One region of the Pseudoalteromonas sp. NZS11 genome, then DNA from elsewhere that is predicted to be linked to it. Evidence: predicted binding sites of a transcription regulator. Region 1 holds the regulator's gene; each other region holds the start of a gene.
The links. Region 1 encodes LexA, which represses DNA repair genes until DNA is damaged. Its sites were predicted from a motif close to TACTGTATNNNNATACAGTA; they were not measured.
Positions count from the first base shown of each region.

Region 1 (7,926 bases):
AAGTTATTTTCACTATTCATTTATTTCTTACTATTTATCGTATTTTAACCACACAAGATTATACGTTAAGGAGTATGCTTAAAGCTTACTCAATATGGGGATTTGGATTGCAAATGAAATTTGTTGATTATTATGCAGTGCTTGGAATATCGCCTGATGCAGACGATAAAGCGGTTAAAGTAGCTTATAAAAAGTTAGCCAGAAAATATCACCCAGATGTAAGCAAAGAGCCTCAAGCAGAAGATAAGTTTAAAGAAATAGCAGAAGCTTACGAAGTCATTCATAACAAAGAAGAACGCACTAAATACGACGAGTTACGTCGTCATCAACAAAATCGTGCTCGTCAACAGCAAGGTAATTATGGTGGTAACAATGCTTCATCGCAAAGTAATTATCAGCAAAGCGATCCTCAAACCGATCAAGAGTTTTCTGATTTTGTTAATTCAATGTTTGGCGGCGCCGGTGGATTCAATCGTTCCGGGCAGGGCAGAAGTAACGCCGCTCGCGCGCAAAAAGGACAAGATGTGGAAATAGAGTTCCCGATTTTTCTTGAAGAGACTTTAGTTGATACCGTTAAGCCTGTTGAGTTTATGTTACCGCAGCGAGATAGTAGTGGTCGTGTCTCTGAAATTAAAAAATCACTTAAAGTGAAAATTCCCGCAGGTTCAGTAAATGGCGAACGAATTCGACTAAAAGGGCAAGGCGGATTAGGGTCAGCGAACGGGCAAAATGGCGACTTGTACTTACAAATTAGTTTAGTGCCCCACCCATTATTTGATGTTGAAGGTCATAACCTAAATATAGTCGTCCCTCTTGCACCATGGGAAGCGGCTCTTGGTACAAAAATAAATTTACCTACGTTGGCAGGCAAAATCCAATTAACTATTCCATCTAATAGTCAGTCTGGTCAACGCTTGCGTATTAAAGGTAAGGGATTAATGAGTAAAAAAGCCAAAGGTGATTTATTTGCTGTGCTTAAAATTGTTAATCCAACATCTGTTGATGATACCAGTAAAAAACTTTGGGAAGAATTAGCCGAAAAAGCTCACTTTGATCCCCGTAATAACTGGAGCAAGCCATAATGCAAATTATCGTGACACAAAAAGATGATTTACTTACTAGCAAAGAGCTATGTTTGAGTAGTGATATTAGCGAAGCAATTTTATATGAGCTAGTTGAGCACAATATTGCGGTTCCAATTGAGGGGAAGCATGTTACGCAGTGGCAATTTACGGTATCTGCAGTGACCTTAGTTAAAAAAGCGGCCCGTATTCAACATGACTTTTCGTTAGATTGGTCGGCAATAGCTTTAGTTTTACAATTGCTGGATGAGCGTGATGAGTTGATTTTCGAAAACGAAATGTTAAAGCGACATTTGAGTCGATTTAAACACTTGGAATAAAATCTGCCCTTGGGTACTTCCTAGGGCTTATTTACTCTTTGGTGAGAGTGCGCTAGTTCTTAAAAACCAATATGACTACTTTGATTTATTCTTACTTTTAATTCGGATAAATCGTTTTAGTCGTATGTTTTGCATAAGTAGTAATATTCCACTTAGGCAAAAAAGTACGCTGGTTGCTGCAAAACTAATAAGCAGCGGATTATTAAAATCCTCTCGCTCATCGTAATCCATAATATGTAACATCCAAAAAAAGTCGAAAATTCGCCATAGTGTGCTGCGAACGGTGACAACTCTGCCGTTATTTTCTGACAAGTACAGTGTTGTGTTAAATGTGTCGTCAAATTGTACCTGCCAAACATTGGTTTTATATCCAACTTCTCGCATACCTTGCTTTAGCAGTACAGCGCTTGTCACTTGAGCATCAATAAGTAAGTGTGCTTTAGCATTTGCGGTAATTTGTATTTTAGTTGGCGGCTCAAAAGGCCGGCCTGTTATACCGTTAAAGCTTTGCTGTTCATCTTTATTTATTACTGTAATTATAGGTGTGGTTAAAAAGTTCTCAAAAATTATTTGTGTTGGATTAACCACCTGAGATGCAATATCGTCAAGGGAGGCAACATAATCAGCCTGCGTAAATGGGTTATTAAGAGTACGTGTTGCAAGATGCTCCCCATGAACTTTATCAAGAGGGATAGCGCTCATGACTAAACCACCTAATAGCCAAGCTAAAATTTGTAATGCGAGCAAATAACCGAGCCATTTATGTAACTTGCGAGCATACTTAAATATTTTTTTATTCATGTTTTAGTCTTATTATTTTTAGAGGCTAGTTTATTACATTAATGGGATTAGTTACTGCGACATTTTGTCGCAGTTTAAACTATAGCTTACTGTAATCATTTAAAAATAAAAAAGATTACACTTAAATTGCTAACATGACTTATTTGTTTAATTGAGCTGAGTGTTTGATATCCAGCTAGCTTTAAACGCTAAAAAATACTTAAAAGCTGCGAAATATCTATATAAAGTGGTTAATAGAGCATAGTTGATTTGGTATAACGGTAAAACTGCGTTAAAGTTTGCAATGAAATTATTAGAGGATAAATACGAAACGATGTCGGAAATTCAATTTTTAAATGTAGATCTTGAGCTTGAATCAAAGCAAGATATTAGTTTGCTAGTGGCAGACTTGAAAAAAGTCGCGACGATTTTACATTATGACAAAGACGAATACCGTCAATTAGCGCGTATTGAAGCAACAGGTGTAGTAAACACGCCTGACAAAGCAATAAACCATATATGTGAGCTTATTGAATCGTGTTCGCGTAACGCGCTAAAACAATGGTTAAGCTGTTCACGTAGAACGTTTGATATTGGTTTTGAATCAGGCACTTCACCTAAGTGCTTTAATCAAGCCTTAGATGCAGATACATTACTACGTATATCTGCGATTGGTGCGGGTATGGAAATTACAATTTACCCAATCGAAAAGTAACTATCTTCGCTCTACGACTGCTGCGGTCATTTTTGATACGCAGCACAGCTCATTGCGGCTATTTGTAATTTTTATTTCCCACACTGAACTACGTTTGCCAATATGAAACGCTCTTGCCGTTGCTGTTAAAGTGCCGTTGCGAGATGCTTTTAAATGACTTGCGCTAATTTCCTGCCCCACGCAGTAAAATTTTGTAAAATCGACAACAAAGTTAGCTGCATAGCTGGCAACTGTTTCGGCAAGTACAACGTTAGCACCGCCGTGAACCATTCCCATTGGATTATGATGCTCAGGAATTGCCGGCATAGTGGCTACTAAGTAATCATCACCAATTTCAGTGACTTCTATTCCCATGGTTTTCATTAATGTTCCTTGGCCATCAATGCCTTGTTCTAACTGCTTGCACAGCTCTAAAGTGATGGGCTGGTACCAAATACTCATAATGACTCCTTTGCTTTTTTAATCATTTATAAATCTAGCTTTAGTTATATCCCTAAAATGTACACAAGTGAAATTACTTTGGCTATTTTAAGGCTTAATTTAAATTTGCGATTTTTATTTAACTGTATATACTCACAGTTAAATGTACTGTATGGAAAACCAGTTGTATGCGACCATTAACGAACCGCCAAGCTCAAATACTCGAACTAATTAAAGTTTTTATTAAAGACACTGGTATGCCTCCTACACGTGCTGAAATAGCGCAAACATTAGGTTTTAAAAGTGCCAATGCTGCTGAAGAACATTTAAAAGCACTTGCTAAAAAAGGCGCAATTAAAATGAAACCAGGTGCAAGCCGTGGTATTCAGTTAATTGAAGAAGAAGAGCCAGAACAATTAGGTTTACCGCTTATAGGGCGTGTTGCTGCTGGTTCACCTATTTTGGCGCAAGAGCACGTTGAAAGTCACTGCAAAATCGATCCATTAATGTTTAAACCGGCTGCAGATTTTTTACTACGCGTTAACGGTATGAGCATGAAAGATATTGGTATTATGGATGGTGATTTACTTGCTGTACATCGTACTCAAACCGCTGAAAACGGGCAAGTTATTGTTGCCCGCCTAGATGAAGACGTAACTGTAAAACGTCTTGAGAAAGCGGGTCGTAAAGTATTACTTCATGCTGAAAACGACGATTTTGAATCTATTGAAGTAGATCTTGAGAATGAGTCTTTTAATATTGAAGGCTTAGCCGTTGGCGTTATAAGAAACGCTGATTGGATGTGACTTTAAAAATAGCTTTTAAACAAGCAGTTTTATAAATGCGTACTAATTAGTACGCATTTTTTGTTTTAAATTCGCACTAAAAATAGGGCATAAATAGCTCACTGACAATTTAAGCTGTAAACTTTTTTGCACTTATATTTTCCCCCTCCGAATACGTTAAACCCCTTTGTTTTGCTCATCTTTTGAACTTACTGTTACCTAGTTGGTTACTGATTTTTTATTAATTACTCAATATCACCTGATTGTTTTTTATACTAAAACTTGCTTGTTGTTCATTTTTTAGCTAATTATTAATGTGCTGAGCTAATAATAACTCACAGCTTTTTAGTTTTGAGAACACACAATATACACAAACCCGTTGTTGGCGCAGCAAAACCAATCAATATTAAATGAGATTGACTAAAAAAATAAAAATAACGAATTGGCGTTTAAGCCGTATGCCTCTTCGCTTTGCATTCGCAATAGCATCAAAGGAGCCGTCACATGGGTAAACTGACCTCTACCTTGTGGCTTATATTATGTGTTTTTTCGCACCCAGTTTTGGCTAACAGCCAATACAATATGCGCAAAGGCGTAACCGATATAAGCAATAATGTATATCAGCTGCACATGACCATATTTATAATATGTTGTGTGATTGGGGTGATAGTGTTCGCAATTATGTTTTGGGCACTTATTCATCACCGTAAATCTAAAGGGGCTGTACCTGCCCAATTTCACGAAAGCACTAAAGTAGAAATACTTTGGACTGCAATCCCGTTTGTTATTTTAATTGCTATGGCAGTACCAGCCACTAAAACCCTAATTGCAATGGAAGATGCCAGCAAAGCTGATCTCACTATTAAAATTACAGGCTCGCAATGGAAATGGCATTATGAATATATGGGTGAAGATGTAGAGTTCTACTCTATTTTATCTACCCCGCAAGATGAAATAGCGAATCTTGCAGATAAAAATCCTAACTACTTACTTGAGGTTGATAAACCTCTCGTACTGCCAATAAATCAAAAAGTACGATTTTTAATGACTTCTGACGATGTTATTCACTCTTGGTGGGTACCTGATTTTGCAGTTAAAAAAGATGCGAATCCCGGCTTTATAAACGAAACATGGACGAACATAAACGAAGAAGGTACTTACCGAGGCCAATGTGCTGAGTTGTGTGGTAAAGATCATGGCTTTATGCCCGTTGTGGTGGTCGCTAAATCTGAGGCTGATTTTAAAACGTGGCTTGCAGATGCAAAGCAAGCTAAACAAAAAGCAGCATTAGCAGATGCCGCATTACTTGATAAAACCCTCCCAAAAGAAGAATTAATGACTTTAGGCGAACAAGTATATATGGCCAATTGTGCTGCATGTCATCAGCCTACTGGCATGGGGTTACCGGGTGTATTTCCTGCACTTAAAGGCAGCCCTATAGTGCTTGGCGATATAAAAGATCACATTGATGTAGTTATCCATGGGCGACCCGGTACGGCAATGCAAGCATTTGCCAAACAGTTATCTATAAAGCAATTAGCAGCGGTTATTACTTATAAACGTAATGCGTGGGGTAATGATACGGGTGATGTTATTCAACCGAGTCAAATACAGGCAGCACTTGATGCCAAAGTGGAGGCGAACTAATGAGTAGCATAGTAGAACAACCTAACGCCAATGAAGCTCATCATGCTCATCACCCAGCTAAAGGTTTTAAACGCTGGCTTTACACAACTAATCATAAAGATATAGGTAGTTTATATTTAATTTTTTCGCTGACCATGTTCTTAATTGGTGGTGGAATGGCCATGGTGATCAGAGCTGAATTATTTCAACCAGGTTTACAGTTGGTCGATCCTCACTTTTTTAATCAAATGACCACAGTGCATGGTTTAATTATGGTGTTTGGTGCGGTTATGCCGGCCTTTACAGGCCTTGCTAACTGGATGATACCACTCATGATTGGCGCGCCAGATATGGCATTGCCAAGAATGAATAACTGGAGCTTTTGGATTTTACCGTTTGCGTTTTTAATCCTATTGGCATCGTTATTTATGCCTGGTGGGGGTCCTGCATTTGGTTGGACTTTTTATGCACCACTGTCTACAACATACAGTAATGACAATACTGCATTGTTTGTATTTGCCGTACATATTATGGGGATTAGCTCAATAATGGGCGCAATCAATGTGATTGTAACTATAGTGAACTTACGTGCTCCCGGCATGACATGGATGAAGTTGCCCTTATTTGTATGGACGTGGTTAATTACTGCCTTTTTATTAATAGCGGTAATGCCAGTGCTTGCAGGGGCTGTCACTATGGTACTTACCGATAAGTATTTTGCGACCAGCTTTTTTGATGCCGCAGGCGGTGGCGACCCGGTGATGTTCCAACACATTTTTTGGTTTTTTGGTCATCCCGAAGTATACATAATGATTCTTCCTGCCTTTGGCATTATATCTACAATAGTACCTACCTTTTCTCGTAAAAAACTTTTTGGCTATGCCTCAATGGTATACGCCACATCCTCCATAGCACTATTGAGCTTTATTGTATGGGCTCATCATATGTTTACCACTGGGATGCCGGTCGCTGGCGAGTTGTTTTTTATGTACGCGACCATGCTTATATCGGTACCTACAGGAGTAAAAGTATTTAATTGGGTTGCCACAATGTGGAAAGGCTCAATAACTTTTGAAGTGCCAATGCTTTTTAGTATTGCGTTTATTGTGCTGTTTACCTTAGGTGGCTTTTCGGGGTTGATGCTGGCAATTACACCTGCTGACTTTCAGTACCACGATACTTATTTTGTAGTGGCGCATTTTCATTATGTATTAGTAACAGGGGCTGTATTTTCGATAATGGCGGGGGCCTATTACTGGCTGCCCAAGTGGACGGGCAATATGTTTAATATCACGCTAGCTAAATGGCATTTTTGGCTATCGCTGGTGAGTGTGAACGTATTGTTTTTTCCTATGCATTTTGTAGGGCTTGCCGGTATGCCGCGTCGAATTCCCGATTATGCACTTCAATTTGCCGACTTTAACGCAATCATAAGTATTGGTGGATTTGCCTTTGGTTTATCGCAATTGTTGTTTGTAGCTGTGGTAATTAAATGCGCGCGTGGCGGTGATAAAGTGCCTGCAAAAGTATGGGAAGGGGCAGAAGGGCTTGAGTGGGAAGTTGACTCTCCAGCGCCATATCATACTTTTTCTACGCCGCCGGTAATTAAGTAATGACACACGCACCGCTACTCAAACGTTTGGTACTTATTTGCATAGGCATGTTTGCCTTTGCCTTTGCTTTAGTACCTTTGTATGACGTGTTTTGTGATGTAACAGGGCTTAATGGAAAACCTTCGCTTGAGCAGGCAGAGCAAAGTACACAAATAGTACAAAACCGAGAAGTCGGCGTTAGCTTTACTACTCACGCACAAAGTGGTGCACCGTTTGAAGTTAAATCAAAAGAATACAGTGTAGTGGTAAAACCCGGTGCAATGCGTGAAGTAATGTTTAGTGCTAAAAATAACAGCAACCTAGATAAAGTAATGCAGGCTGTACCATCAGTCTCACCAGGTAAAGCGGCAAAGTATTTACACAAAATAGCCTGTTTTTGCTTTGATCAGCAACCTCTAAAAGCAGGGGAAGAACTTGAATTTAAATTACTTTTTTATGTTGATACCGCACTGCCGAGCGATATTGAAGAATTAACTTTATCTTATACCGTATTTGATATTAGTGAACAGCTGGTGGCAAGTAACAACTAGCTTTTTAAACTAGTGTGAAACTAGGAGTAAATAAAATGAATCAAGAATATGAGCA
Region 1 covers NZ_JADYWP010000012.1:70,662-78,587, reverse strand. Annotated here, with positions in the region: gene I6E82_RS18085 (DnaJ C-terminal domain-containing protein) at 114-1,082, shown strand; gene I6E82_RS18080 (chaperone modulator CbpM) at 1,082-1,402, shown strand; gene I6E82_RS18075 (hypothetical protein) at 1,478-2,203, opposite strand; gene I6E82_RS18070 (hypothetical protein) at 2,517-2,897, shown strand; gene I6E82_RS18065 (PaaI family thioesterase) at 2,898-3,338, opposite strand; gene lexA (transcriptional repressor LexA) at 3,506-4,123, shown strand; gene coxB (cytochrome c oxidase subunit II) at 4,607-5,749, shown strand; gene ctaD (cytochrome c oxidase subunit I) at 5,749-7,341, shown strand; gene I6E82_RS18045 (cytochrome c oxidase assembly protein) at 7,341-7,871, shown strand; gene I6E82_RS18040 (cytochrome c oxidase subunit 3) at 7,907-7,926, shown strand, end outside.

Region 2 (7,926 bases), on a different contig from region 1:
TACTATGGCGCGTTGCTCTTCGGGTAATTGCCCAAGAGCTGTATTTACATTTTTAAGCATTTGTTTGTTTTCGAGTGTTTGGTGCTCATTACTTGTAATTGGCTCTGGTAAAATATCGGCCTGAGCCTTATTTTGCCTTACCTTGCGTGAGCGGTATTCGTCTATCCACACATTACGGCAAATTTTAAATGCCCACTTAGCAGCCTCAACGTCATCCGGAATGCCTTTTACTAATAGTTTTTCAATTGTTATTTGCACTACATCGTCTGCATCTGCTTTACTACCCGTTAGCGAATAGGCAAAACGCCTAAGCATGGGCAATAAGGTTTTTAGAGTTTCGTTCATTGATTTTTACCCCTTTTATAAAGAAGACGATTCAAAAAAACATTTATTCCCAAATAATCAAAATAATTTAAATAATGAAATATTTCTATGTGTTAAACGTTAACTAACCAGCATGATAAATTTAATAGAAGTAACCCACTATGAATATTAAAAACACACGCGTTAAACACATAATAGCCGCCTCGCTTTGCATATTTAGCGCAACGAGTTCTGCCAATATAGTGAGAGTCGATCAGGTGCTTGGGCAGCTAAACCCAATAGAGCAGCGTATTGAGCAAACTATAGAGCGAGCGCAGCGCCTGCCGCTTCCGGTGCCTGTTCCGCAAATATCGATTGATGAACTAAAAGCGCAAATAAGTGAGCCAATTAGCAGCTTACCTAATGTGCTTAACATTAATATAAATAGCCAAAACACCGCATTTGTAGAAGTAGAGCTTGAAAACGGCTTTAGAGCTATAGAGCACCAATGGTTATTAATGGCAAATAGCCAACAACTTAATACCCTAAAGCAGCAAAATGTAACTATTGTATCGGTAAAAAATTACAACGCACTTAACATGAGCTTAGTGCGCTTTAACGTACCCCAAGGTGTTAATTCTAAAAGTGAGTTATTAAAAGCGCTTAACTTAGATGAGTCTGCAATACTTGACCGAAACCACATTTACCAAGCGCAAACAGGCGAGCCTAGCGTGAAAGTAACACAAAATAAGCCTGTTGCTCCTTACTGCACACAAAGCGTAAAAATTGGTATGATCGACAGCGCCATTAATACCAAACACAGTGCTTTTAAAGGCGCCAATATCACCACGCAAAGCTTTTTACCTAAAGGGTTAAGCTCGCCAAATTTACACGGCACCGCCATTGCAGGGCTAATTACAGGTAAAGGCGCAAAACTTAACCCGCTTTTAGGCAGTGCCAAGCTTTACAGTGCCGAGGTGTTTTATAGGCAATCTGAATATGCACAAGGGGCTACTTTATTTGCCATAGTAGAAGCACTTAACTGGCTAGTTAGTAATAAAATACCCGTAATAAATATGAGCCTAACGGGGCCAAATAACGCAATTTTAGAAGCAAGTATTACTGCAGCAATGAAACAAAACGTATTAATTGTAGCTGCTGCGGGTAATCAAGGTCCGGCGTCGCAGCCGTTATACCCAGGCGCGTATAAAAGCGTGATAGCGGTAAGTGCTATTGATGCAACAAACCACATTTATAGATGGTCAAATAAAGGCGATTACATAGACTTTACAGCCCTTGGTGTAAATGTTGTTACAAGCCAAGGCAATGGAAAATTTGGGAGGGAGTCGGGTACGTCAATGGCGGCGCCGCATGTAAGCGCGGCATTAAGTTGTTTATTGTTAAAACATGGTAATAATAAAACCAAAGCACTTAACGAGCTTACTTCGCTAGCTGTCGATTTAGGCGAGCAAGGCAAAGACGCCACCTTTGGTTATGGCGCCATTTACCCACCTAAAAGTGCACTTTAACTGACGCCGATAAAACCGACTGAGTATAGGTATTGCTACTAAGCTTTGATTGGTAATCGCCATATTCAGCCTCGGCTATTAGTGTTACGTGCTCAAACACAGCTAGGTTATAAAACGCATTGACTACATTTCGGTGCTCATCTCGCGACGGTATTTGCTCAAAAAAATCATCCGTTGTTTGCTCATCGTAATCTTTATTTTGATAACGCCAGCCAGCCCCTACTTTGTTAGCCACATTAAAGGCCGTAAATTTGTGCGTAACTTTAGTAGTAAAGCCGTAACCGTTAAAGTCGTATTGGTTGTCGTCGGCGTTTTCTTTATCGGCACTTAGCGCTGCCATTAGCATGGTTTGCCCATTATTTATAAAATGATAAAGCGCTACATCGGCACCTACACCGTCGGCATTACGTGCTTTTGCAGTAGTAAAACGTTTAGCTTTGGTTTTTATGCTCATACGTAAATACGTATGCGGGTTTAAAAAATGGCCATAATAAGCACTGGCTTGGTTAAAGTGTAAAAATGTTTCGCCATCTACATTTGCTTTTGCGCCATCGTAACGAACCCCTAGCTCATGGCTATTAAAGCTGTAGCTGCCATCTAAACCGTATTGATGCAGGTCTAAATCGTATTGATCAAACTCATCGTAGTCTTGTTGTTCAAACTTATAGCTTGAGGTTAATTTAGCGCTTTTGGTTACTTGCCATTTTGCATTAACGCCAGCTGCGGTTTTTATGCCACTGTCGCTTTGCGACGAAATATCGTCAAGCTCTTGAACAGAGAGCGCCGAGTTACTTAATACCCCAACTTCAGCATCTGCATTTACCTCAAGGCTGCTTTTAAAGGGTTTATTTTGCTCAGCTGTTTTAATGTGGTTAGTTTGTGCAAGCACCGCTTGGGCACTAAAAACACACAATGTGGCGGTTATAACTGCTTTCATATTTATTCTCCAACAGGCCGAATAGGTTTCCCCATTCGGCATTTGTGCAAACACGCTTAGGGCGTATTAAAGACCTAGGTCTAAATCGTTAGTAATGTTGGTAACTACTTCACTTGCGGTGCTAAGTGCTACATCGTTACTAATTTGATCAGTGACCGCCGCACTTACCTGCCCGCTAACACTTTGCTGTACCGTGCTTTGTAAACTACTAACCGTACTGTCTTGCACATTGGCAATTAAAGATTGCTGAACACTGCTTACTACTTCATTACTGGTATTAACTGCATCACCTATTTGCAGTGCAGAACTTACTGAGTTTGCAGCCGTATTAGTAATTGCTAATTGGTTTGTAAGCTCACCAGCATTAAGCGCATTATTTGCATCAGCTTGTGTTACTGAATCGGTAGCGCTGCCCACATTTGAAAGTAAAGAGGCATCTGTTGGTGTATCGGTAGTATCAGGCTGAGCGCCTTGCTCAGAGGTAACAGAAAGTAATGACGATTGGCTCACTGCAGTCGTTAAATTACCCGCCGATGAGGTTAACTGCGCGGTTGCATCAAGTGCTGTATTGACTGTAGTGGTATTGCCTGTGGCATTTAAAGACGATGCCGATGCATTCAATGAGTTATTTAAAGATGAGCTGGCAGATGCAACTAATGAATTTGCAGGCTCTGCGGCCTCGCTACTTTCTTGCGCTGAAGTTTGTGTATTATTTGCCGTTGAATCTGTAGCTTGCGAGTCATCAGCCGTTACTTGTGTATCGCTAGATACGTTTGACTCGTTGCTACCACTGGCTGTTAAACCCTTTTGTGAAAGCGCAATAGATGTAGATATTTGTTGCTGCGCCGACGTTGACTGAGATATTTCAATATCAGCGGCGTGCACTGCACCTGAAAAAGTACACACACCGCTTAACATCATTACGCTTACAATTTTATTTAATTTAGTCATTGTTTTGTCCTCTAGTTTGTCGGATTGACATAAAGAAGACGATTTACAAAAACACTTTATTCCAAAATAAATTAAAAAATTACAATAAAACCACTTATTAACTAAATTTCAAATACTTAAAGGTAAGCTAATACCCTACGGCGTTAGCGTTTCACTGTTTTGGATCAGCAATAACAGCTCAGCAGTGGCGGTTGCGTCGGCCAATGCGCGGTGATGGCTGGTTAAATTTAAATTAAAATGCGTACTAAGGTTACCAAGCGAATACGACTTTAAGCCTTTAAACGCTTTGCGCGATTCAACCACGGTGCACATTTTTGGCATTTTAAAAAAGTGCCCTGCCATCTCGCATTCTTTTTTAATAAAGCCGTAGTCAAAATTAACGTTATGGGCTACAAAAATACTGCCTGCGAGTTTATCAATTAGTGGCTTTACAACCTCTGCAAATACGGGCGCGTTATAAACCATGCTGTCGCTAATACCAGTTAGTGACGTTATAAATCCAGGTATATGGCGCTCGGGGTTAACTAAGCTAGTCCAAGTATCAATTACTTTACCGTGCTGCACTTTTACAAGGCCTATTTCGGTAATACGGTTACCGCCTTTTAAGCCGCCTGTGGTTTCTATATCGACCACACTGTAAATACGGTTAGGATCTACAAACCATTTAACCGCAGCAATGTGTACTGTAAAGCCCACATTTTTTAAATTATCAATAGTGGTTAATTGGTTGCGCCTAAGTTTGTCGCCCGGGGCTTTTACCTCTTCAAAATGTACTTGGCCATTATTAATGACCATTAAGTCGGGGTAGCCGTCTTTTAGCTGTAAATAATGTTTGCTCATAGCCGTTAAATGAGTAATTAATGCCTCAAGTGGGCTGTTTAAAATAAGTGCTTCTAACGGCTCTAATAAATTGCTGCGCCATCTAAACAAGCCGTTAGGTTGATCAAAGTATTGCGCTGCATTTTTGCATACTAAATTAAGTAATGCTTGCGACGTTTGGCACTGTGCTAAGCGCTCATTTATCTGTGTTTGCTGCGCTTCATAAAAATTACCAAGTCTTAATACTTGCGGATAAATATCAAACTCATTGCATGGTGGATAAGGCGACTCCACAAATAGCTCATGCCAAAATACTAAACCAAACAAACTTTGCCAAAGCGTGTTTTCGGTATTAAATACAGCCATACCTTGGCGAGTATAATAATCGTTTACGCCCTGCTCTACTTCACCTCGGTACAGTTCATCTATTTCCAGCACGCATTGGGTGTCGGCAAGCATTGCACTTAAACGAGAACGTGTTTTTTTATTAAACTTACGCATTAAAAAATCGTCAGCAAAATAAAGTAAATCATCAGTGAGCGGGTTTTCGATAATGGCTTCTAATCGTGCTTTTACCCACTCTTTATTGCCAAGCCTATATTGCTCTCTTATTTGAATTTCTTGTGCTTCACTATCATCCACGCACCCTTCAAGTAAACTAAAAGCAAGTTCGCTATCAACTGTTTTTAGCTGCCTATAAAGCCTAACTAATAATTTATTTTTTAATGCAACGGCTATTGCACCATGTGCAGCTTGCACTAAAACCTGCGACGCTAAAGCAACGTAATCGCTCTCATCTGTTATATTTTTAAATGCTAACCGGTAACGGTTTAATAAATAGTTTGATTGCGCTTCGTCTAGTGTTTCAAAGCGTGACAAGCTCTCACTGTGCCCTTCGCGCGTAGCGGTTAAGCCTAAGTCTCGCATTACAAAACGGTTTTGATGATTCACATCACCACGGCTTAGTTTACCTGCAAATAAAAACTCAAAATACTCGTAGTAATCACTGCGGTTGTTAATTACATACTGGCTATTAAGTGGCGCAAGCTCTTGTGGGCAGTCTTTAAAAAACTCCCGCGCAATATCCACCAGCGCGCCTTTAGCTGCGCTCTTTTTAAAGCTTATTTGCTCACTGTAATTACTTAGCAACTCAACCAAAGAAGGTTTGGTTAAGTGCGCTAAAAGCTGCGAATAATGCTGCTCGTTTGGCTCAAATAAAATATCGGCTTTTTTAAGCGTATAAATAGCCTGATGCGGCGATGTTATTTCTTCATAATTGAGCGATTGCGCCTGAACCAAATAAGGCTTTCGCGAGTATACCCGCGCTAACATGCACTGGCTTTGCTCATCTAGCTTGTTAATTTTACTAATAAATTCGCTGTGTTTGGGCTCAAGTAAATGCATGCATTTACTTGTTACAAACTCAATAAGCTCTCTAAAATGCGCTAAATAGTATTTTGCTGGTAATTCTTTTTTCATAATATCGCCATAACTGTATATAAAAACAGTATCTAGTATTTGCGCTTATTATTCAATCTTAAACTTGTAATCAGTAATGGTTATAGTTGCCATATATAAATAATGTAGAGTCGATAAGCACTAAATGTAAAAAGCGACATATTACAAGCCATACAATACAAACAAACCATTGCCATACATTGCAAAGGCGGCGCTGGCCGCACAGAGTTGGTAGCTGCACTTATTTTAAATTCGACAGGTTACACAAAAGAAGAGGTATACAACCTAGTACAAGGCATTCGCCCTAAAGCACTCACTATAGAATTACAAAAAGAGTACTTTGATAACTTTGAGGTGTAAGACAGAGGTTGGGGAAGATTTAGCACTATAAATAGTGCTAATAATTCTATTTATAGCCTGTAATGAATTAGCACTGATAAGATTGATCACTTGTTATGCAACTCATTTAAACTTTGCCAAGAAATCATTTTTAATACATGCCTTAATACAGAAACTACTATAATTGTTAAAACGCATTAATTGCCAGATGACACCTTGTCCAAAGTCCAAATAAACTGGTTTTGTTGCTTTAAACCAAACATATCTAGGCCTTTTCCACTCAAAGAGGAAGTGTCCTACATGCGTGGATTTAATTATTCCATCTATTTTATCTGAGCTATGTATTTCTACTAACTCATTCGGACCTCGATACTCAGAAATAAAAGAATAAACGAAATGAGTTTTATGATTACTTGAATGAATAGATATATCTTCCATTGATTCATGCAGAGGATCAGGAAGCATCGCACGTAATTTTATGTTTTTCGCTAGATTACGACCATTAATTACCCAAATCATATCCCCGTAGAAATCCTCTCTTGATTTCAACTCAGCTTCAGACATTGGGGAGTTTTGAAATTCAATTACAATATTCTGCTCATTAACAACATCTGCAATATGCTTTTCACCACTTTTATCAAAGTATACTATTTCTTGATTACGATCTTCCCAATGATTTTTCCAATCTCGATGCCATTGGGATTCATTATCCCACCAAGGATCACAACTACATTTTACCTTGTGCGCCCAATGCCATCTAATTTTTGAACCACACTTTGCTACGGTTGGACTACCACAATATATACAAACTCCTTTCATCTTGGGCAGAGGAGCTTGCTTAAATCCGTCAACTAATGAAAATTTCATAAGTACATAACACTCGGTTGTATAATGCCTCAATCAGCCGCTGCTGGATTGGCTTGTTATATTTATTTACCCAATTCAGGAGCGGGTAAAGTTTTTGTAATACTTTTATTTAGCGAATGATTGTCAAATGCTATAGAAACCATTGAAAGCTTCGCCACCAATTTTTTCCCCTTAAATAGAGCTAAATCCGTTCCTAATTCTGCACCGTCAAGATCGGAGAGTGGAAAAGTTTTGTCAATTTTTTTCCAGCCAGATAATCCTTTAAGTAGGATTACTTCACTGTCTATTTTGATTTCGTATTGCCGAAAGCTGAGTACCATCCACCAAGCAAAAATAGATGTTGTAACCAAAGCGAGAATTAACGCCAAAAGTTGTTCATTTGGCGATAACGAAGTATTACTCTCGCTAAGGAATAAAAGAGCGCCAGCATATATTGCAAAGAATCCGATACAGTTAAATAATAGTAAAAAAATTGATTTAAAAATGATTTGAAAAACTGAGCTACGAATTACAGACATGGTATCTCTATAAATATGACAATTTAATCTACGACATTTGACGCTTTATAAACCGACAAATGTCCCTATTTTATAATCTATTAACCTTAACCACCAAATAACCACATGTAAACAATTACTAAACCTCATATCAGTTTATGTAATTGCAAAAACATACCAAAATGGTAGAGAACAGTGATATTGCTCCAACAGGCACTTTCCATAA
Region 2 covers NZ_JADYWP010000001.1:833,759-841,684, reverse strand. Annotated here, with positions in the region: gene I6E82_RS03740 (RNA polymerase sigma factor) at 1-345, opposite strand, end outside; gene I6E82_RS03735 (S8 family serine peptidase) at 486-1,832, shown strand; gene I6E82_RS03730 (surface lipoprotein assembly modifier) at 1,816-2,769, opposite strand; gene I6E82_RS03725 (hypothetical protein) at 2,836-3,720, opposite strand; gene I6E82_RS03720 (exonuclease domain-containing protein) at 3,856-6,018, opposite strand; partial or broken gene I6E82_RS03715 (protein-tyrosine phosphatase family protein) at 6,148-6,357, shown strand; gene I6E82_RS03710 (competence protein CoiA) at 6,460-7,203, opposite strand; gene I6E82_RS03705 (hypothetical protein) at 7,266-7,721, opposite strand.
Region 2: a site for LexA is predicted at 6,030-6,049, ahead of I6E82_RS03720 (exonuclease domain-containing protein). Genes of this name have one in related genera too.

Region 3 (7,926 bases), on a different contig from region 1:
CGAATAAACGCTCTAGCTGAATTAGGTTACTACGCTTAATTTTTTCGAGCAGAGCTGATACTTGTTTATAATCGCTTTGATTATGAGCTGATATAGCTTCTTTTACCGTTTCTAGCAATGATTGGAAAGGTTCGTTAAGTCGAGACATTGTTAGTTTTAAGTCTTCATTATCGGTGTTGAACTCTTTGTAAAACAGAACAAAATCTTGTAGTTCTGCATCATTGCTTGAAATAGAAACCGAGCTATTTAGCAAGTTACTTTGAAGGGTATTGAACCAGTTTAATAGTTTTTCTTGCCATGTTCTTAGTTGTTTTAGTACATGCGCATTACTTTGTTCGGTTGAGATATTATTTAAAATAATACCTAAATCAAACACAGGCGTTGGTATATCCATATAATCTTTAACACCAATAAAGCTTTTATTATTGTTGGGTAAAGTTGTTAGATTATTGTCAAAGCGCTCTGTTAATAAAATATCGAGTATTTTAAGTGAAATTGTTTTGCAGCCCACTTTAAAGTTTATTAATTCCATGCCTTTATCTTAATTTACCTGTTAATGCTTTAAGGATAGAACAAATTAAATAAATAGCTTAAAGATGGATAAGATTTAATAGAGATAGGTAACTAGGAGTTATTAGATGGCACTAGTGAGGTTTTTTATGGCACGTTTAAATTGATTCTCAAGCTGCTTTTTTCCTAATAAACCTAAGTGTTGAATCACTTTTTCATTACATTCATTTTGCAGCACTAACTTTATTAAAAGTTGTTTATCAGACTCTGTTAATTGAGACATACAAGAAGGAGACTGATTCACTACCTGCCAGAGAGTCGCAGAGATATTAAATTGAGTGAAGTTACTGTTTACGAGCAAGGCTAATCGTTCGCGAGTCTCGGGGCTTACTAACTCATCGCTAAATCCTTCAATTAAAATACTTACAAGTTGCCAATCTAGTGTTTTAAAATGTGTTAAAAGAGCATAAAAAAAGTCGTTTTTAAACTGCTTTTTCAAAGGTTGGATAATTGCACTTTTATTGCTTAAGCATTTAACCACAAGCGCTGAATGTTCAGCTGTGCTTTTATCGCGTTGATAACCCAGTTTTACGGTATCAAACCCTTGTTTTTGCCAAAAGTTAAGTAGCTGCGCTGTTGCGCCAAAGCTTGCACCAAACCAACTACATTGGCTTTTTACTTGCGACTCGCAATAGCTAAGTAGCTTTTTACCAGAACCCATATTGTGAGAACTCGGATCAATCGCTATTCGTACAACGCGAGCGCTCAACTGTGTTAAGTAGTCATTATTAAAACTAAGTTGTGAGAGGGTTTGAGCCATTAAATGACCCTGTGGGCGGCGCTCTCCGCTTATAACCTGTAGAGCAAGTTCTTCACTTAAACCACCTTCTATTGCGATTAAACATACACCAACTAATTGATTGTTAATTTTGCTGATGAATATTCGTTGCGATGGTGCGTCTAGTAGTTGGCGTAAATCGTTTACACTACTTTGATAGTGAGCCAATGCAAGCAGGGCAATAACTTGTTGCAGTAAAGGCTCATTGTTTACAAGGGATTGCTGAGTTATTTCGCTATGAACTGGCTGCTCTAATTGCTCAATACTTAACTCTTTATATTGCGCATCGAGTGCAAGCAAGGTGCGAATGTGCTTCTCGAGGGGATCGTGTTTAGCAAAACGCAGTGGCTCATCAAGCGTTACAACTTTAGAGGCTTTATAGTGCGCTTTTATATAGTTACTAAAGCGAATGGTATAACCCCTACCATTGCCCTCATACCCAACCAGTGTACTTGCAAAGACTATACGAGGGTAATGAGCTAGCATTTTTAGCAATAACGGTACAGGGATCGCGGCAGCTTCATCAATGAGTAATAAATCGCACTCAGGTAATGCATTTAATAACGCGTCAGGTGCAACGTAATGCAAGTTGGCGAGCTGTTTATGTTCAGCGTTGTATTGCAGGTCTAACTCGTTGGCTAAATGTTTAAAGCTACTATGGGTCGCTTTAAACTGAGTGCTGCAAATAATTACTTTTTTATCAGCTAATTTTGCGGCTGCTAAGCCAAGTGCTGCCGACTTGCCTCTACCTCTATCAGCATTAATGAGTAAAGGCCTGTTGGCACGACCATTAGCTACTTTTACTATTTGTTCAACGCAGTTTTGCTGTGGTACATAATCAATTTTATTATGCGTAACAGAGCTGACGAGATTACTAATACAGCCATTTTTTTCACTAAAATGAAAAGCGGGTAATTGCTTAATAATAGCCGCGAAACGTTGATTAAATAAACTGTAGTCAATACTCTGACCGTGTGATTGCACTGTACTTAATGAGGGGTCTTGCCAAGAGGCTAAATCATTTAATTCGGGCAGTAATAAAAACAGTATACCGCCTGCTTTAACGGTGCCGGTAAGTGCTGCAAGTTTATCAGGGTGTAAACCACTAAAACCATCGTAAACAGCATGAGCAAATTCTTGCCCTAAAATTTGGTGAGTGCGAGTAGGCCAGTACGAATTTTTAATCGCGCACTGCTTTGATACAACAAGTATATTGTTTTCATCTATTAATGAGTTAAGTAATTCATAACACCAAGCAGGGCTGCCCGTAATCAACACTAGCTGACGATGATACGCGCCAGCTAGTTGTTGTTCTAACTCATTTAGGTGAGCTTTATACAGCTTGTAATCGTGCATAGGCCGTTACTAACCATTTACTGCCAAGGTCGTCAAAGTTAACTTGTACGCGAGATTGCGCGCCACTGCCTTCGTAATTAAGTACGGTACCAACACCAAACTTAGCATGCAAAACTCGTTGCCCTAAGTTAAAGCCACTGTCTTCAAATGCGGCATGGCTAACTGATGCGCTAAAACGCCCGGCGGCAGGCGGGCGAGAAACCTGTGTTTTAATACGAATTTCTTCAACGCAGTCCTCAGGGATTTCGCGTAAAAAGCGAGATGGGCTATGGTATTTTTCTTGCCCGTATAAACGGCGACTCTCAGCATGGCTAATGTATAACTTATCCATTGCTCGTGTCATGCCTACATAACAAAGGCGGCGCTCTTCTTCTAAGCGGCCAGACTCTTCGTTACTTTGCTGAGAAGGGAACATGCCTTCTTCTACGCCCACCATAAACACTAACGGAAACTCTAAGCCTTTAGCTGAGTGAAGTGTCATCATTTGCACGGCGTCTTCGTGCTCTTCTGCTTGTCCTTCACCTGACTCAAGTGATGTATGTGCTAAAAAGCCTTGTAAAGGCGAGCTGTATTCTTCGTCTTCAGGAAGTTCGTACTGGTCACATGCGCTAATTAGCTCTTCTAAGTTTTCTACGCGAGCACGGCCTTTTTCACCTTTTTCAGCTCGGTACATTGCCATCAAGCCTGAGGTTTGAATTGTGTACTTGGCTTGCTCATGCAAAGTTAGATCGCTAATTTTATCTTCTATTTGTTCGACTAGTTCTACAAACTTACTTACTGCACCAGAGGCACGACCAGATAAGTGCTGTTGTTCTACAATTGCTTTTGCGGCATACCAAAGCGGTAACGATTCTGCTCGTGCACAATCTCGTATATGGCTCAATGTTTTATCACCAATACCGCGTGCTGGCGTATTAATTACACGCTCAAACGCGGCATCGTCTTGACGATTACCTACTAGGCGTAAATACGAAAGCGCATCTTTAATTTCTTGTCGTTCGAAGAATCGCATACCACCATAAATACGGTATTTTAAGCCTTCTTGCAGCATGGCCTCCTCGAGTACACGAGATTGCGCGTTACTACGGTATAAAATTGCGGTATCTTGTAGGGCATTACCTGCATTTAACCAGCTTCGTAGTTTGCTACTTACAAAGCGTGCTTCGTCTAACTCATTAAATGCTGCATAAATAGAGATTGGCTCGCCGTCGTTACCGTCGGTCCACAAGCTTTTACCCATACGTTCTGAGTTATTTTGAATTAATGCGTTAGACGCTTTCAAAATAGTCGCTGTTGAGCGGTAGTTTTGTTCAAGACGAATGGTTTCTGCGCTAAAGTCAGTTAAAAAACGTTTAATGTTTTCGATTTTAGCACCACGCCAACCATAAATGCTTTGGTCATCGTCGCCTACAATCATAATGCTGTTAGTATCGCCAGCAAGTAATTTTAACCAAGCATATTGAATGGTATTTGTATCTTGGAACTCGTCTACGAGCATATGCGCAAAGCGTTGCTGATAATGACGCAGTAACGTAGGGTTATTTTTTAACACTTCGTAGCTGCGTAGTAATATTTCAGCAAAATCAACTAGGCCCGCTCTATCACAGGCCTCTTGATAGGCGGCATAAACACGCAGCATCATTTGCTCATTAATATCGTATGCTTGAATATCTTTAGGGCGAAGTGCTTCATCTTTTTTGGCGCTTATGTACCAGCCAAATTGTTTAGCAGGCCATTTTTTATCATCAATATTCATCGACTTTAATAAGCGCTTGATCATCCGAAGCTGATCGTCAGAGTCTAAAATTTGAAAGGCTTCTGGTAAATTAGCTTCACGGTGATGAGCACGTAAAATACGATGCGATAAACCATGGAAAGTACCAATCCACATGCCACCTACAGGCGCTTTTAGTGTTTCTTCAACGCGGCCACGCATTTCTTTAGCGGCTTTATTAGTAAATGTAACTGCAAAAATACTGTAAGCGGAGGCTTGCTCAACTTGCATAAGCCACGCAATACGATGAACTAACACTCGTGTTTTACCAGACCCAGCACCTGCTAATACCAGCATGTTTTGTAGTGGGGCTGCAACGGCATCGCGTTGTTTGTCATTTAAGCCATCGAGTAATTGTGAAACGTCCATCGTTACGCCTTTTTAATCAATATTGTGGCCAGTATAACAGGTGTTTTTGTTAGGCTAAATAAAATACTGTTTTTATAAACAGCTATTTATAAAATAGTGTTCAAAACGAGTAACTTGCTAATTAATTGAGCGAATAGAAAAGTGCAAACACATAACAAAAATTGCTAATTTGACCTAAAGTTAGCAAAATTTACTAACTCTCTAAATCTAGACTAATTTAACTATTTGATTTGTAAGCTTTAATAAATTGGCATAGAGTGTGTAAGTAAATAATTATAAAATCAAATAAATACAGAGGTTAGTATGGCAGATCAAGGTTCTGGCGGTAACGTAATCGCAGCATTATGTAATATATTTTTTCCTGGTTTAGGGCAGTTAGTGCAAGGGCGTATTTTAGCGGCTATATTTTTTGCACTCGCTATTATAATAAGTTACGCACTAATTTATGTGCTTGTAGGCTTTGTACTTGTGCCTATTATTTACTTATGGTCGATTATTGACGCAGCGCGTTATAGATCGCGAAGTTAACGGTTTTCAAGTTGAGTAAAATAGCGCCCATGTGGCGCTATTTTACTTTATATGTCCTGTGGTTTACGGGCGTTTACGTATATAATTACGCAATTAAAGATTTACAGGCAAACCCTATGGAATATCAATTTATTCGCGACCCTATTAGTGGGCTACGTATTAAAATAAGCAGTGAACACGCTATTATTGGTCGCTGGCTAAACGAAGAAATAGGCAAAGACAAAGTAGCCATGGTGCAAGCGCTTATTGCATCGGTGAGTTCAAGCTATGAGCCGCTAACGCTAAAAGGCCAAGAAATAGATTTAATATTAACGAAAGACGAAGCATTATTTGAAGCCCATGCGCTTCATCAAGACAGCGAAGACCTAATAGCGTATCAAGATGACGATTTAGCGCTTGAAGAAAATGGCTTAAGTAGTGGTTGTGGCTTTGAAGATTTCATTGATTTAATTGATTCATGGCATGAGTTTACGACGTCACGATAAACATAACTAGCACACTAATAAAAATATACAGCAATGCACAATCAGCATTTTATCTGTATTATTACACCAACGAACATTACGCCAATCAAAACGACAGGAACTGATATGTCTGCCAATTTAAACAAGCTAGTAGTGATGCTAGAAATGCAAAACGCCATGAATACTAAAGTACATGAGCAATGGTTTACTCAAGGGTTTGAATGGTACCGCGCTATTTGGGTTGAGTGTGCTGAAATGTTGGATCATCATGGTTGGAAATGGTGGAAAAAACAAACACCAGATACTGAACAAGTTATTTTAGAGTTGGTTGATATTTTTCATTTTGGTCTATCGCTTAGAATTGACGGCGAAACTAGCTACGAAGACTTAGCAAAGCAACTTGAAACTGAGCTTAGTAATGCTCAACAAGCTGATGACTTTAAACAAACACTAGAGATATTAGCGGCTTCTGCAGTTGCAGATAAAACGTTTAATGCAGGTGCCTTTGCCGGCTGTATGGCGCAAATGGGTATGGATATTGATGATTTATATCGCGGCTACGTAGGTAAAAACACGTTAAACTTTTTCCGCCAAGATCACGGTTACAAAGATGGTAGCTATATTAAAGAATGGAATGGGCAAGAAGATAACGAGCATTTAGTTGAAGTAGTTAAAAGCCTTGATACAGAACATGCAGATTTTGCAAAGTTAGTATATCAAGGGCTAGAAGCGCGTTACCCAAAAATTTAAGTCACGTAAGTTGAGTTAGATAATCTTACGATAGTCGGTAACACTTAGGTAATCGGCTATTTCGTTATGTGGTTGTTGGCTATCTGGGTTAGCAACTGCAAGTAAGTGCTCAATGCCGTATTCTCGTGCGGCATTCAAAACCGGCACACTGTCATCTACAAACAAAGTGCGCTGCTTATTAAATCCTAAGTCTTTTTGTACTTGGTGCCACAAACTTTGTTGCTCTTTACTTACTCCATATTCATGAGTCGACACTACGCCATCTAGGTAGTTATCAATCGCTGTATGCTCAAATTTAAGCATGACACTCTCAGGGTGGGCGTTGGTAAGTAAAATTAACTCTTTGCCTGCTTTTTTAAGCTCAGTTAAAAAATGAGGTACGTCTTCGCGCATTTTAATTAAATGCTGAGACTCTCGTTTAAGCTCCATTATAGGCAAGCTTAATTGCTGCTCCCAATAATCTAAACAATACCACTGTATTTGACCGCTCACAGCTTGATAGCGTTTTAAAATATCTGCTTTAGCTGCATCTAGGCTAATGCCCCTTGCTAATGCGTGTTGCGCAGGAATAACGTTAAGCCAAAAATGACTGTCGTAATGTAAATCGAGTAATGTTCCATCCATGTCGAGCAAAACGGTATCGATTTTTGACCAATTTAACATAGGAATTTCAACTTATAAGGTTTATTATTGAACTAACTGCCATGATAGCAAATTAACGCCAATGACACAGAAAAAGCACCCAACACCACCACAAATCCTCAGTAACAATGTTGTCGCTAAAAGCCGCCTGTTTACTGTGGAGTCTTTAGAGCTAAAGTTTTCTAATAACGAAGAGCGCCAGTATGAGCGAATTCGCGGCGGTGGCCGGGGAGCAGTGATGATTGTTCCGTTAAGTGCAGACAACGAATTACTACTTGTACGTGAATACTGTGCGGGCACAAACGATTACCAGTTAGGTTTTCCTAAAGGCTTAATCGATCCGGGCGAAACGCCAGAGCAAGCTGCTAACAGAGAGCTTAAAGAAGAAATTGGCTTTGGTGCTGAGTATTTTAAACCATTAAGAACAGTAACAATGGCGCCGAGTTACTTTAATGCCACTATGCATATTTTATTTGCTAAGCAATTATACCCACAAACCCTTATTGGCGACGAACCAGAGCCGCTTGTTGTTGTTAAGTGGCCATTAACTCAGTGGCAGTCATTATTAGACCAAGAAGATTTTACCGAAGCACGCAGTGTTGCAGCTTTGCTATTATTAGATAAGTATTTAGCGTCTGGAGCTGCCGATGAATAAATTAATCGAACCGTGTATTGAATTAGCTGAGCGTGCTGGC
Region 3 covers NZ_JADYWP010000008.1:151,817-159,742, reverse strand. Annotated here, with positions in the region: gene I6E82_RS16050 (chemotaxis protein) at 1-532, opposite strand, end outside; gene I6E82_RS16045 (GNAT family N-acetyltransferase) at 635-2,704, opposite strand; gene uvrD (DNA helicase II) at 2,682-4,847, opposite strand; gene I6E82_RS16035 (hypothetical protein) at 5,151-5,375, shown strand; gene I6E82_RS16030 (YacL family protein) at 5,492-5,860, shown strand; gene I6E82_RS16025 (dUTP diphosphatase) at 5,966-6,589, shown strand; gene yrfG (GMP/IMP nucleotidase) at 6,605-7,252, opposite strand; gene nudE (ADP compounds hydrolase NudE) at 7,314-7,886, shown strand; gene cysQ (3'(2'),5'-bisphosphate nucleotidase CysQ) at 7,879-7,926, shown strand, end outside.
Region 3: a site for LexA is predicted at 4,912-4,931, ahead of uvrD (DNA helicase II). Genes of this name have one in related genera too.

Region 4 (7,926 bases), on a different contig from region 1:
TAGTCGTGTTTATTATCGCCAACTTTATGCAGGTAGTGAGGCCGATATAAATAGCTTTTACGAGTGGCTTAAACCACAAATGAAAGAAAACCAACAATGGTACGGCGTTAAAGACCGTCAATCACCTATTTCAAATAGTTTAAACCGTGCAGAGAGCTTTTTATTACTTGCCGGCCTATTAGGTATTATTTTAGCCGCAGTGGCTATAGCCGTTTCAGCAAAACGTTATTGTGAACGCCAATACGATCCAGTAGCGATGATGAAAACGCTAGGCGGTAGCCGTTCAATGATCCGCAAAATATACATGCTCCATTTATTGCTTGTATGTGCAATGGCGGTAAGTATTGGATTGTTAATTGGTTATGGCTTGCAAGAAATAGCAACAAGTTACTTATCGAAAAGTATGGGCACAGAGCTACCTTTAGGTGGCTTTAAACCTTGGCTGGTGGCTATAAGCACTGGCGTAATTTGTGCCGTTATGTTTTCTATTAAACCGTTATTTGATTTATTTGATATTCCACCGCTTAGAGTGCTGCGCCGTAACTTAGGTGACAAGTTGGCAGTAAGTCGTGTGCATTTAGGCATGAGTGCGCTAACTGTGTTTTTATTAATGTGGTTATTTAGTAACAACATAAAAATAACGCTTATTTTGTTTGCCTCAACGCTTGCGCTAATTGGTGTGTTGTTTTTGATATCTAAATTAATATTTGGTGGCGGTCGAAAATTAGGGCTTAAGCCAGGTAACAGTTGGTCGCTTGCAATTGCATCTATTCAAAAGCGTGCAAATGTGAACGCGGTACAGTTAATTAGTTTTTCGTTAGCGATTAAATTACTGCTGTTTTTAGTGGTACTTAAAAACGACATGATATCTGATTGGCAGTCGCAACTTCCTGCCGATGCGCCTAATGCGTTTTTAGTTAATATTACGCAAAATGAGCTTGAGCCAATTAATGAATATTTAGCTCAAAAAGATATTCAAGTATCAGAGTTTTATCCCACTATTCGTGGGCGCGTAAATGCGGTGAATGGCGAGTTGGTAGCACGTTCAGTATCGCTGCAAGACAACGAGAAAAAAGACGAAGAAGCACGTGCAGGTATTGGCCGCGAGCTAAACCTTACATGGCTTAAAGATGTGCCTGACCAAAATGAAGTAACACAAGGCACGTGGTTTGGTGAAAATGCGATGGCTGAAGCCTCAGTAGAGGAGTCGATGCTTGAGCGTTTAGATGTTGAGATAGGCGATACGCTTACATTTTTAATTGGTTCGCAGTCGTTCGACGCTAAAATTACCAGTGTGCGCAAAGTTAATTGGGCCACGCTTAAACCTAACTTTTTTATTATTTTAAGCCCAGATGTACTTGCAGATTTTCCGGCGACGTATATTTCGTCGGTACGTATAAACCCAGATCAAAAGCGTGACTTTAGCCAGTTATTGCGTACTTACCCTACTATTACAGCGATTGATATTGACAACTTTGTTAAGCAAATACAAACAACTATTTCGCAAGTATCACTCGCCATTGGCTTTGTACTTGCAATTGTTGTGCTGTGTGGCGCGCTTGTACTTATATCGCAAGTGCAAGCTAGTTTAGGTGAGCGTATGCAAGAAATTGTCATACTGCGAACGCTTGGCGCTAAAAGCCGATTAATTAAAAACGCGACCTTGTACGAGTTTTTATTACTCGGCGGTTTAGCTGGCTTAGTTGCCGCATTTTTTAGTGATATAGCGCTTTTAATTGTGCAGCAACAAATGTTTGATTTGGCAGGTAAGTTACACCCGCATATATGGATTATTGGTCCGGTAGCTGGCGGCGTATTTGTGGCTGGTTTAGGCTATTTAATGATTGCCCGAACACTTAAACAAAATACCCAAGGATTAGTGCGTGCCCTAGGGTAAGCTTAAACTAACATGCTCCTTCAAATGCCCACCTAACACGTGGGCATTTTTGTTTTTCTTTGTACTGGTAATTTATACAGTGCTCTGGCATTATTAGCGTAATTTAAAAATAATAACAATGGAGTGCTGTTTGGCCATTATTTTAGGGATCGATCCTGGTTCACGTTTGACCGGATATGGCGTTGTTGCCCACCAAGGTTCTAAATTTACATACTTAGGCAGTGGTTGTATTAAGTTAGCCGATCATCCTTTTCCGGTTAGGCTTAAAATGATCTATCAAGGCATTACACAGCTTATTGAGCAGTTTTCGCCAGAAACCTTTGCCATTGAAAAAGTATTTATGGCGCACAACCCCGATTCTGCTTTAAAGCTTGGCCAAGCTAGAGGCGCGGCGATTGTTGGCGCTGCAATGGCCGACTTACCTGTATTTGAATACTCAGCTAGGCAAATTAAGCAAGCAGTAGTAGGTAACGGTGGCGCTGATAAAACTCAAGTGCAACACATGGTAAAAAATATTTTAAAACTACCAGGTACGCCACAGGCCGATGCAGCTGATGCACTCGCTATTGCGATTTGCCACGCTCACTCAGAACAAAATTTAATTAAACTAGCGGGTAGCGCAAGCAAAACCGTTAGAGGACGTTTAAGGAAATAACTATGATAGGCCGCTTAAATGGTATTTTAGTCGAAAAACAGCCACCAGAAATATTACTCGAAGTAAGTGGTGTCGGTTACGAAGTACAAATGCCAATGACCTGTTTTTACGATTTACCAAAAATTGGTGAAAACGTGATTGTTTACACCCACTTTGTAGTGCGTGAAGATGCTCAATTATTATTTGGTTTTAATAATAAAGTTGAACGCGCCTTGTTTAGAGAGCTATTAAAAGCAAATGGCGTTGGTCCAAAACTTGGCTTAGCTATTTTATCGGGCATGTCGGCAAAGCAATTTGTAAGCTGTGTAAATAACGAAGACTCAACGTCGCTAGTTAAATTACCGGGTGTAGGTAAAAAAACAGCCGAGCGTTTAGTACTCGAAATGAAAGACAGATTAAAAGATTGGGGTAATGATTTATTTACGCCATTTAGCGACAGCGCAGTAATAGAGCCAATGAGCGATGCGACAATAGCTAATAACGCAGCCGATGATGCCGTATCGGCACTGCTTGCATTAGGTTATAAATTGCCACAAGCTCAAAAAGCAGTAAAATCGATAAGCAAACCCGATATGTCTACTGAGGTTCTTATTAGAGAATCTTTAAAATCAATGTTGTGAGTAACCCATGATTGAAGCGGATCGCTTAATTGATGCGACTGAAAAAACAAATGAAGACTCTATAGATCGTGCAATAAGACCAAAACTTTTAGCCGACTACAGAGGCCAGCCTCATGTTAAGCAGCAAATGGAAATTTTTATTGAAGCTGCTCGAACCCGTGGTGAAGCGCTCGATCATTTATTAATATTTGGCCCACCAGGGCTTGGTAAAACCACGCTTGCAAATATCGTAGCCAACGAATTACACGTAAGTATTAAAACAACATCCGGCCCTGTACTTGAAAAAGCAGGTGATTTAGCTGCGTTACTTACTAATTTAGAAGAAGGCGATGTACTGTTTATTGATGAAATACATAGGCTAAGCCCGCAAGTTGAAGAAATACTGTATCCAGCAATGGAAGACTACCAGCTTGATATAATGATTGGTGAAGGCCCAGCTGCGCGTTCTATTAAATTAGACTTACCTGCATTTACGCTTATTGGTGCCACTACGCGAGCAGGCTCACTTACATCGCCACTACGTGACCGTTTTGGTATTGTGCAGCGATTAGAGTTTTACTCTGTAGAAGATTTGTCGCACATAGTAGGGCGCTCTGCACATTATCTTGGTTTAGAAATGTGTGACGACGGCGCAACCGAAATAGCACAACGTTCACGTGGTACACCACGTATTGCAAACCGTTTATTACGGCGTGTACGCGATTACACACAGGTAAAATCTGACGGCACAGTAAACGCCGAAGTAGCTAAGCAAGCGCTTGATATGATTGATGTAGATAAAAGTGGTTTTGATTATATGGATCGCAAATATTTACTCGCCATAATTGAAAAATTCATGGGCGGCCCAGTAGGACTCGACAATGTAGCTGCAGCTATTGGTGAAGAGCGTGAAACAATAGAAGATGTAATAGAGCCGTTTTTAATTCAGCAAGGGTTTATTCAGCGTACTCCGCGTGGGCGAATAGTGTCTGACAGTGCATATCATCACTTTGGTTTACTTCCTAAAAAAGACTAGCCTCATCATATACATTGCTTGCTGTGGTTTATTGCGCAGCAGGTAATTGACTTAGTATCCCTTTCTTTCAAATATTTATACGGCTGGTATTTTACCCAAAACCTCAGCACACTGTTGCAAATGTTATTTCAAAATACTTATACGCTTTATAGTTAACTGTTAATTCACAGGGCGTTAAGACTCGCGAAGCTATCCTGCGTACCATTCAAACTAGTAACCGAATTACTTATTGTAAAATAGGTAGAGCAATTATTAGTTTATAAATAATACCAATCTGCTTATATATGGGGTCTACTTAACGTTAAGAAAATTACGCTAGAACTAGGCAAAAGTTTTTGTATCTAGTTGTTCTAAATAAAAAATTTTTAACGACGTTATAGTGCAATTTAATTCGTTAAATTGATCAAAGATTTATGCAGGTTGGTATAAAATATGTAGCGCACTAAATTGTAGGCAAAAAAAAGCCCGCAAAAAATGCGGGCAAACAACAAGTTGAAGGAAGTAATCCAGGGAACTACGTTTTACTGAATTTGGTTTTATCCAGAAAGAGTAAAACAATGTAATACGATAAAATATCCTATTACTAAGAACTTGGCTTAATGAAACTATCTCATTCGGTGCGCTAGTTCGGTATGGGAGAATAATACGTAAGATCATCTTTTTGTTCAAACTAGAAAATTTGTATTTTCAGATTAGAAAAACTAATTCGGTGAATTTTATTGTTGTTTGAATCTTGCGCGTTAATTAATCGTTAAATTTATAAGTTAATGAAATTTCTAGCTTAAGTAATTTCTTTTGATGTGGCTCGGTATTAGTTTTACTGTTACGTGAAGGTAAGGCTTATAGGTTTTGAGTGTTTATGCTCTTATTTTGAATAAACGGCGCATTTTATGACGTTTTACTTATATATTTACGCATATTTATAATTAGTGAGCTTAGGGTCTGTTGATCTTTGCTGATTGAAATTTGTTCAATCTAGGGGCTATTTAATCGCGGCGCGAGATTTGTAACCTAGTGGGCTAAGTAAAAACCGAGCAACAAAGAGTAAATAGCCCCTAGGAAGAACCTTTGGGCAGCGCCTGTTTGGCATTAATGCTACGTTATCGCCTATTTATGGGGAATAACCACACCGCATAGGCTCTGCCTTGCATAAATACCAAACAGACTGCTGTAAATTTAACCTTGAAAGATCAACAGACCCTAGTTAAAAGATTAAATAAAATACTGAGGCAAAGGGAAATGCCAACTAAAGCTGTTTTTTAACGTTTTTTGTTGCCTATTCATAGCAATACCGTTGTCAGCTTGAAATGGACTAGATACACTAGATGCAACTTTTGACCGTATAAACGGTCATATTTACACAAATTAACCAATTTGCCGTATTTTGAAATTACTTAGGAGTTTAACGTGGGATCAGGGCTTAATTTTTTAGACCTAATTTTAGAAGCAAGCTTGCTTGTTCAGTTAGTGATGTTAGGGCTAGTTGCCATGTCTGTAATGTCGTGGACAATTATATTTCAGCGTAAAAAAGCAATATCAGATGCACTATCAAATGCTAAGAAATTTGAGCAAAAATTTTGGTCTGGTATTGATCTAAGTAAATTGTATAACGAAATATCGTCACGCAGCGGTCAGTCTCAAGGTATTGAAGCCTTATTTACTTCAGGCTTTAAGGAGTTTGCTCGTCATAAAAAGAATACATTTCAAAGTGCGAGTATTGTTATGGAAGGGACGCATCGTTCTATGCGTGTTGCGCTTTCTCGTGAAATTGAAAAAATTGAATCTAGCTTATCGTTTTTAGCAACGGTAGGTTCTATTAGTCCGTACATCGGTTTGTTTGGTACAGTGTGGGGTATTATGAATGCCTTTATTGCACTAGGTGAAGTTAAGCAAGCTACATTACAAATGGTAGCACCCGGTATAGCAGAGGCACTTATTGCGACTGCTATGGGTTTATTCGCGGCAATTCCGGCCGTTATTGCTTATAACCGCTTTTCAAACAGTGTTGAAAAGCTTGAGTCTCACTATATTAACTTTATGGAAGAGTTTGCTAATATTTTACACCGTCAAGCAGCTACACAAATAGAGGCACAAGCGAATGTATCAGCGTAAAAAGCGCCGTCCGGTCGCAGAAATTAATGTAGTACCTTACATTGATGTAATGTTGGTATTACTTATTATATTTATGGCAACAGCACCGCTTATTACACACGGTGTAAAAGTTGATTTACCTAAAATGGAAGAGTCTGATTTAGTTGATACTAAAGATACTCCGCCCATTATTGCTTCAATTGATGCAGAGGGTAAATATTATGTAAGCGTAGGTACTGATCCTGAAGAGCCTATGGAAGCACTTGATGTTGCTGCGGTTATAAAATTACAGTTAATGAAAAACCCTGACGTGCCAGTTATGATTAAAGGCTCGGGTAAGGTGTCGTATCAAGAAGTATTATTACTAATGGATTTTTTGAAAAATGCAGGCGTACCATCAGTAGGATTAATGACTGAATCCTTTGAGGGGAAGTAGCTGTATGAATAGTTCAGTAGTAAAATCGATAGTACTTCATTTAGGAATTGGTGGTTTTTTGTATGCGTCTGCAAACATTCATCCGCCAGCACCTAAAGTAATGGAAGTAACGCTTAATTCGGCTATACCTACGCCAGATAAAGCAGTGTCAGCCGTTACAGTTGATCAAAAACAAGTTGAGCAAAAAATTGCTGAACTTCAAAAGAAAGAAAAAGATAAAAAAAGTGCTGAAGACAAACGTATCCGCGATTTAGAACGCAGAGCGGCCAATGCACGTAAGCAACGCGAATCTGAATCTAGGCATATTAAAAAGCTAGAGCAAGAACGTAAAGCTAAAGAAAAAGAAACAGCCGAGGCGCAAGCACAAGCTAAAAAAGCACGTGCCATTGAGCAAAAAGAGCGCGCTAAAGCTAAGCAAGCTGAAAAGCAAAAGCAAGAAGCTGAAAGTGCAGCAAAAGCTGCTGCTGATAAGCGTAAAACCGAAGAAGACGCACTTAAAAAAGCAGAAGCTGAACGTAAAAAACGTGAAGAAGAAGCAAAAGAGCGTGCAGCCGAGGCCGAACGTAAACGCCAGCAAGCAATGCAAGAGCAAATGTTACAAGAGCAACTTGCCAAAGAGCAGGCTGCCCGTAGTAAAATACGTCAACAACAAGTGGTAAGCGAAGTTGATAAGTACCGTGCATTAATTATGGCGCGTATTCAGCAAAACTTATTGATTGATGAAAAAATGAAAAACCAACAGTGCCGAGTAAATATTCGTTTAGGTTTTAATGGTTTAGTAACGCAAGTTAAATCATTAGGTGGCGATAAGTTGGTATGTGAAGCTGCATTAAGAGCAGTGCGCATGGCCGACACATTACCGGTATCTAAAGATAAAGACGTATTCGAACAACTTAAGAATATTAATTTAACAATCAAGCCAGAATTTTAAAGGAATGATATGTTCAACAAAATAAAAATAGCCTGTTTAGTTTTACTGTTTGGGTTTGTGGGTGTTGCTAATGCAGCACTTGAAATTGTAATAACTGAGGGTGTAGATGGTGCAAGGCCCATTGCTATAGTACCTTTTAAGTACCAAGGTGTTGGCCCAATCCCTGAAAAATTAAGCAGTGTTATTGCTGCCGATTTAATGCGCAGTGGTAAATTTAAACCTGTAGATGTAGCGCAGATGCCACAACAGCCAACCAAAGATAGCGAAATTGATTACGCATC
Region 4 covers NZ_JADYWP010000007.1:48,216-56,141, forward strand. Annotated here, with positions in the region: gene I6E82_RS14715 (ABC transporter permease) at 1-1,897, shown strand, start outside; gene ruvC (crossover junction endodeoxyribonuclease RuvC) at 2,028-2,552, shown strand; gene ruvA (Holliday junction branch migration protein RuvA) at 2,555-3,172, shown strand; gene ruvB (Holliday junction branch migration DNA helicase RuvB) at 3,180-4,187, shown strand; gene tolQ (protein TolQ) at 5,595-6,299, shown strand; gene tolR (protein TolR) at 6,286-6,714, shown strand; gene tolA (cell envelope integrity protein TolA) at 6,719-7,645, shown strand; gene tolB (Tol-Pal system beta propeller repeat protein TolB) at 7,655-7,926, shown strand, end outside.
Region 4: a site for LexA is predicted at 1,960-1,979, ahead of ruvC (crossover junction endodeoxyribonuclease RuvC). Genes of this name have one in related genera too.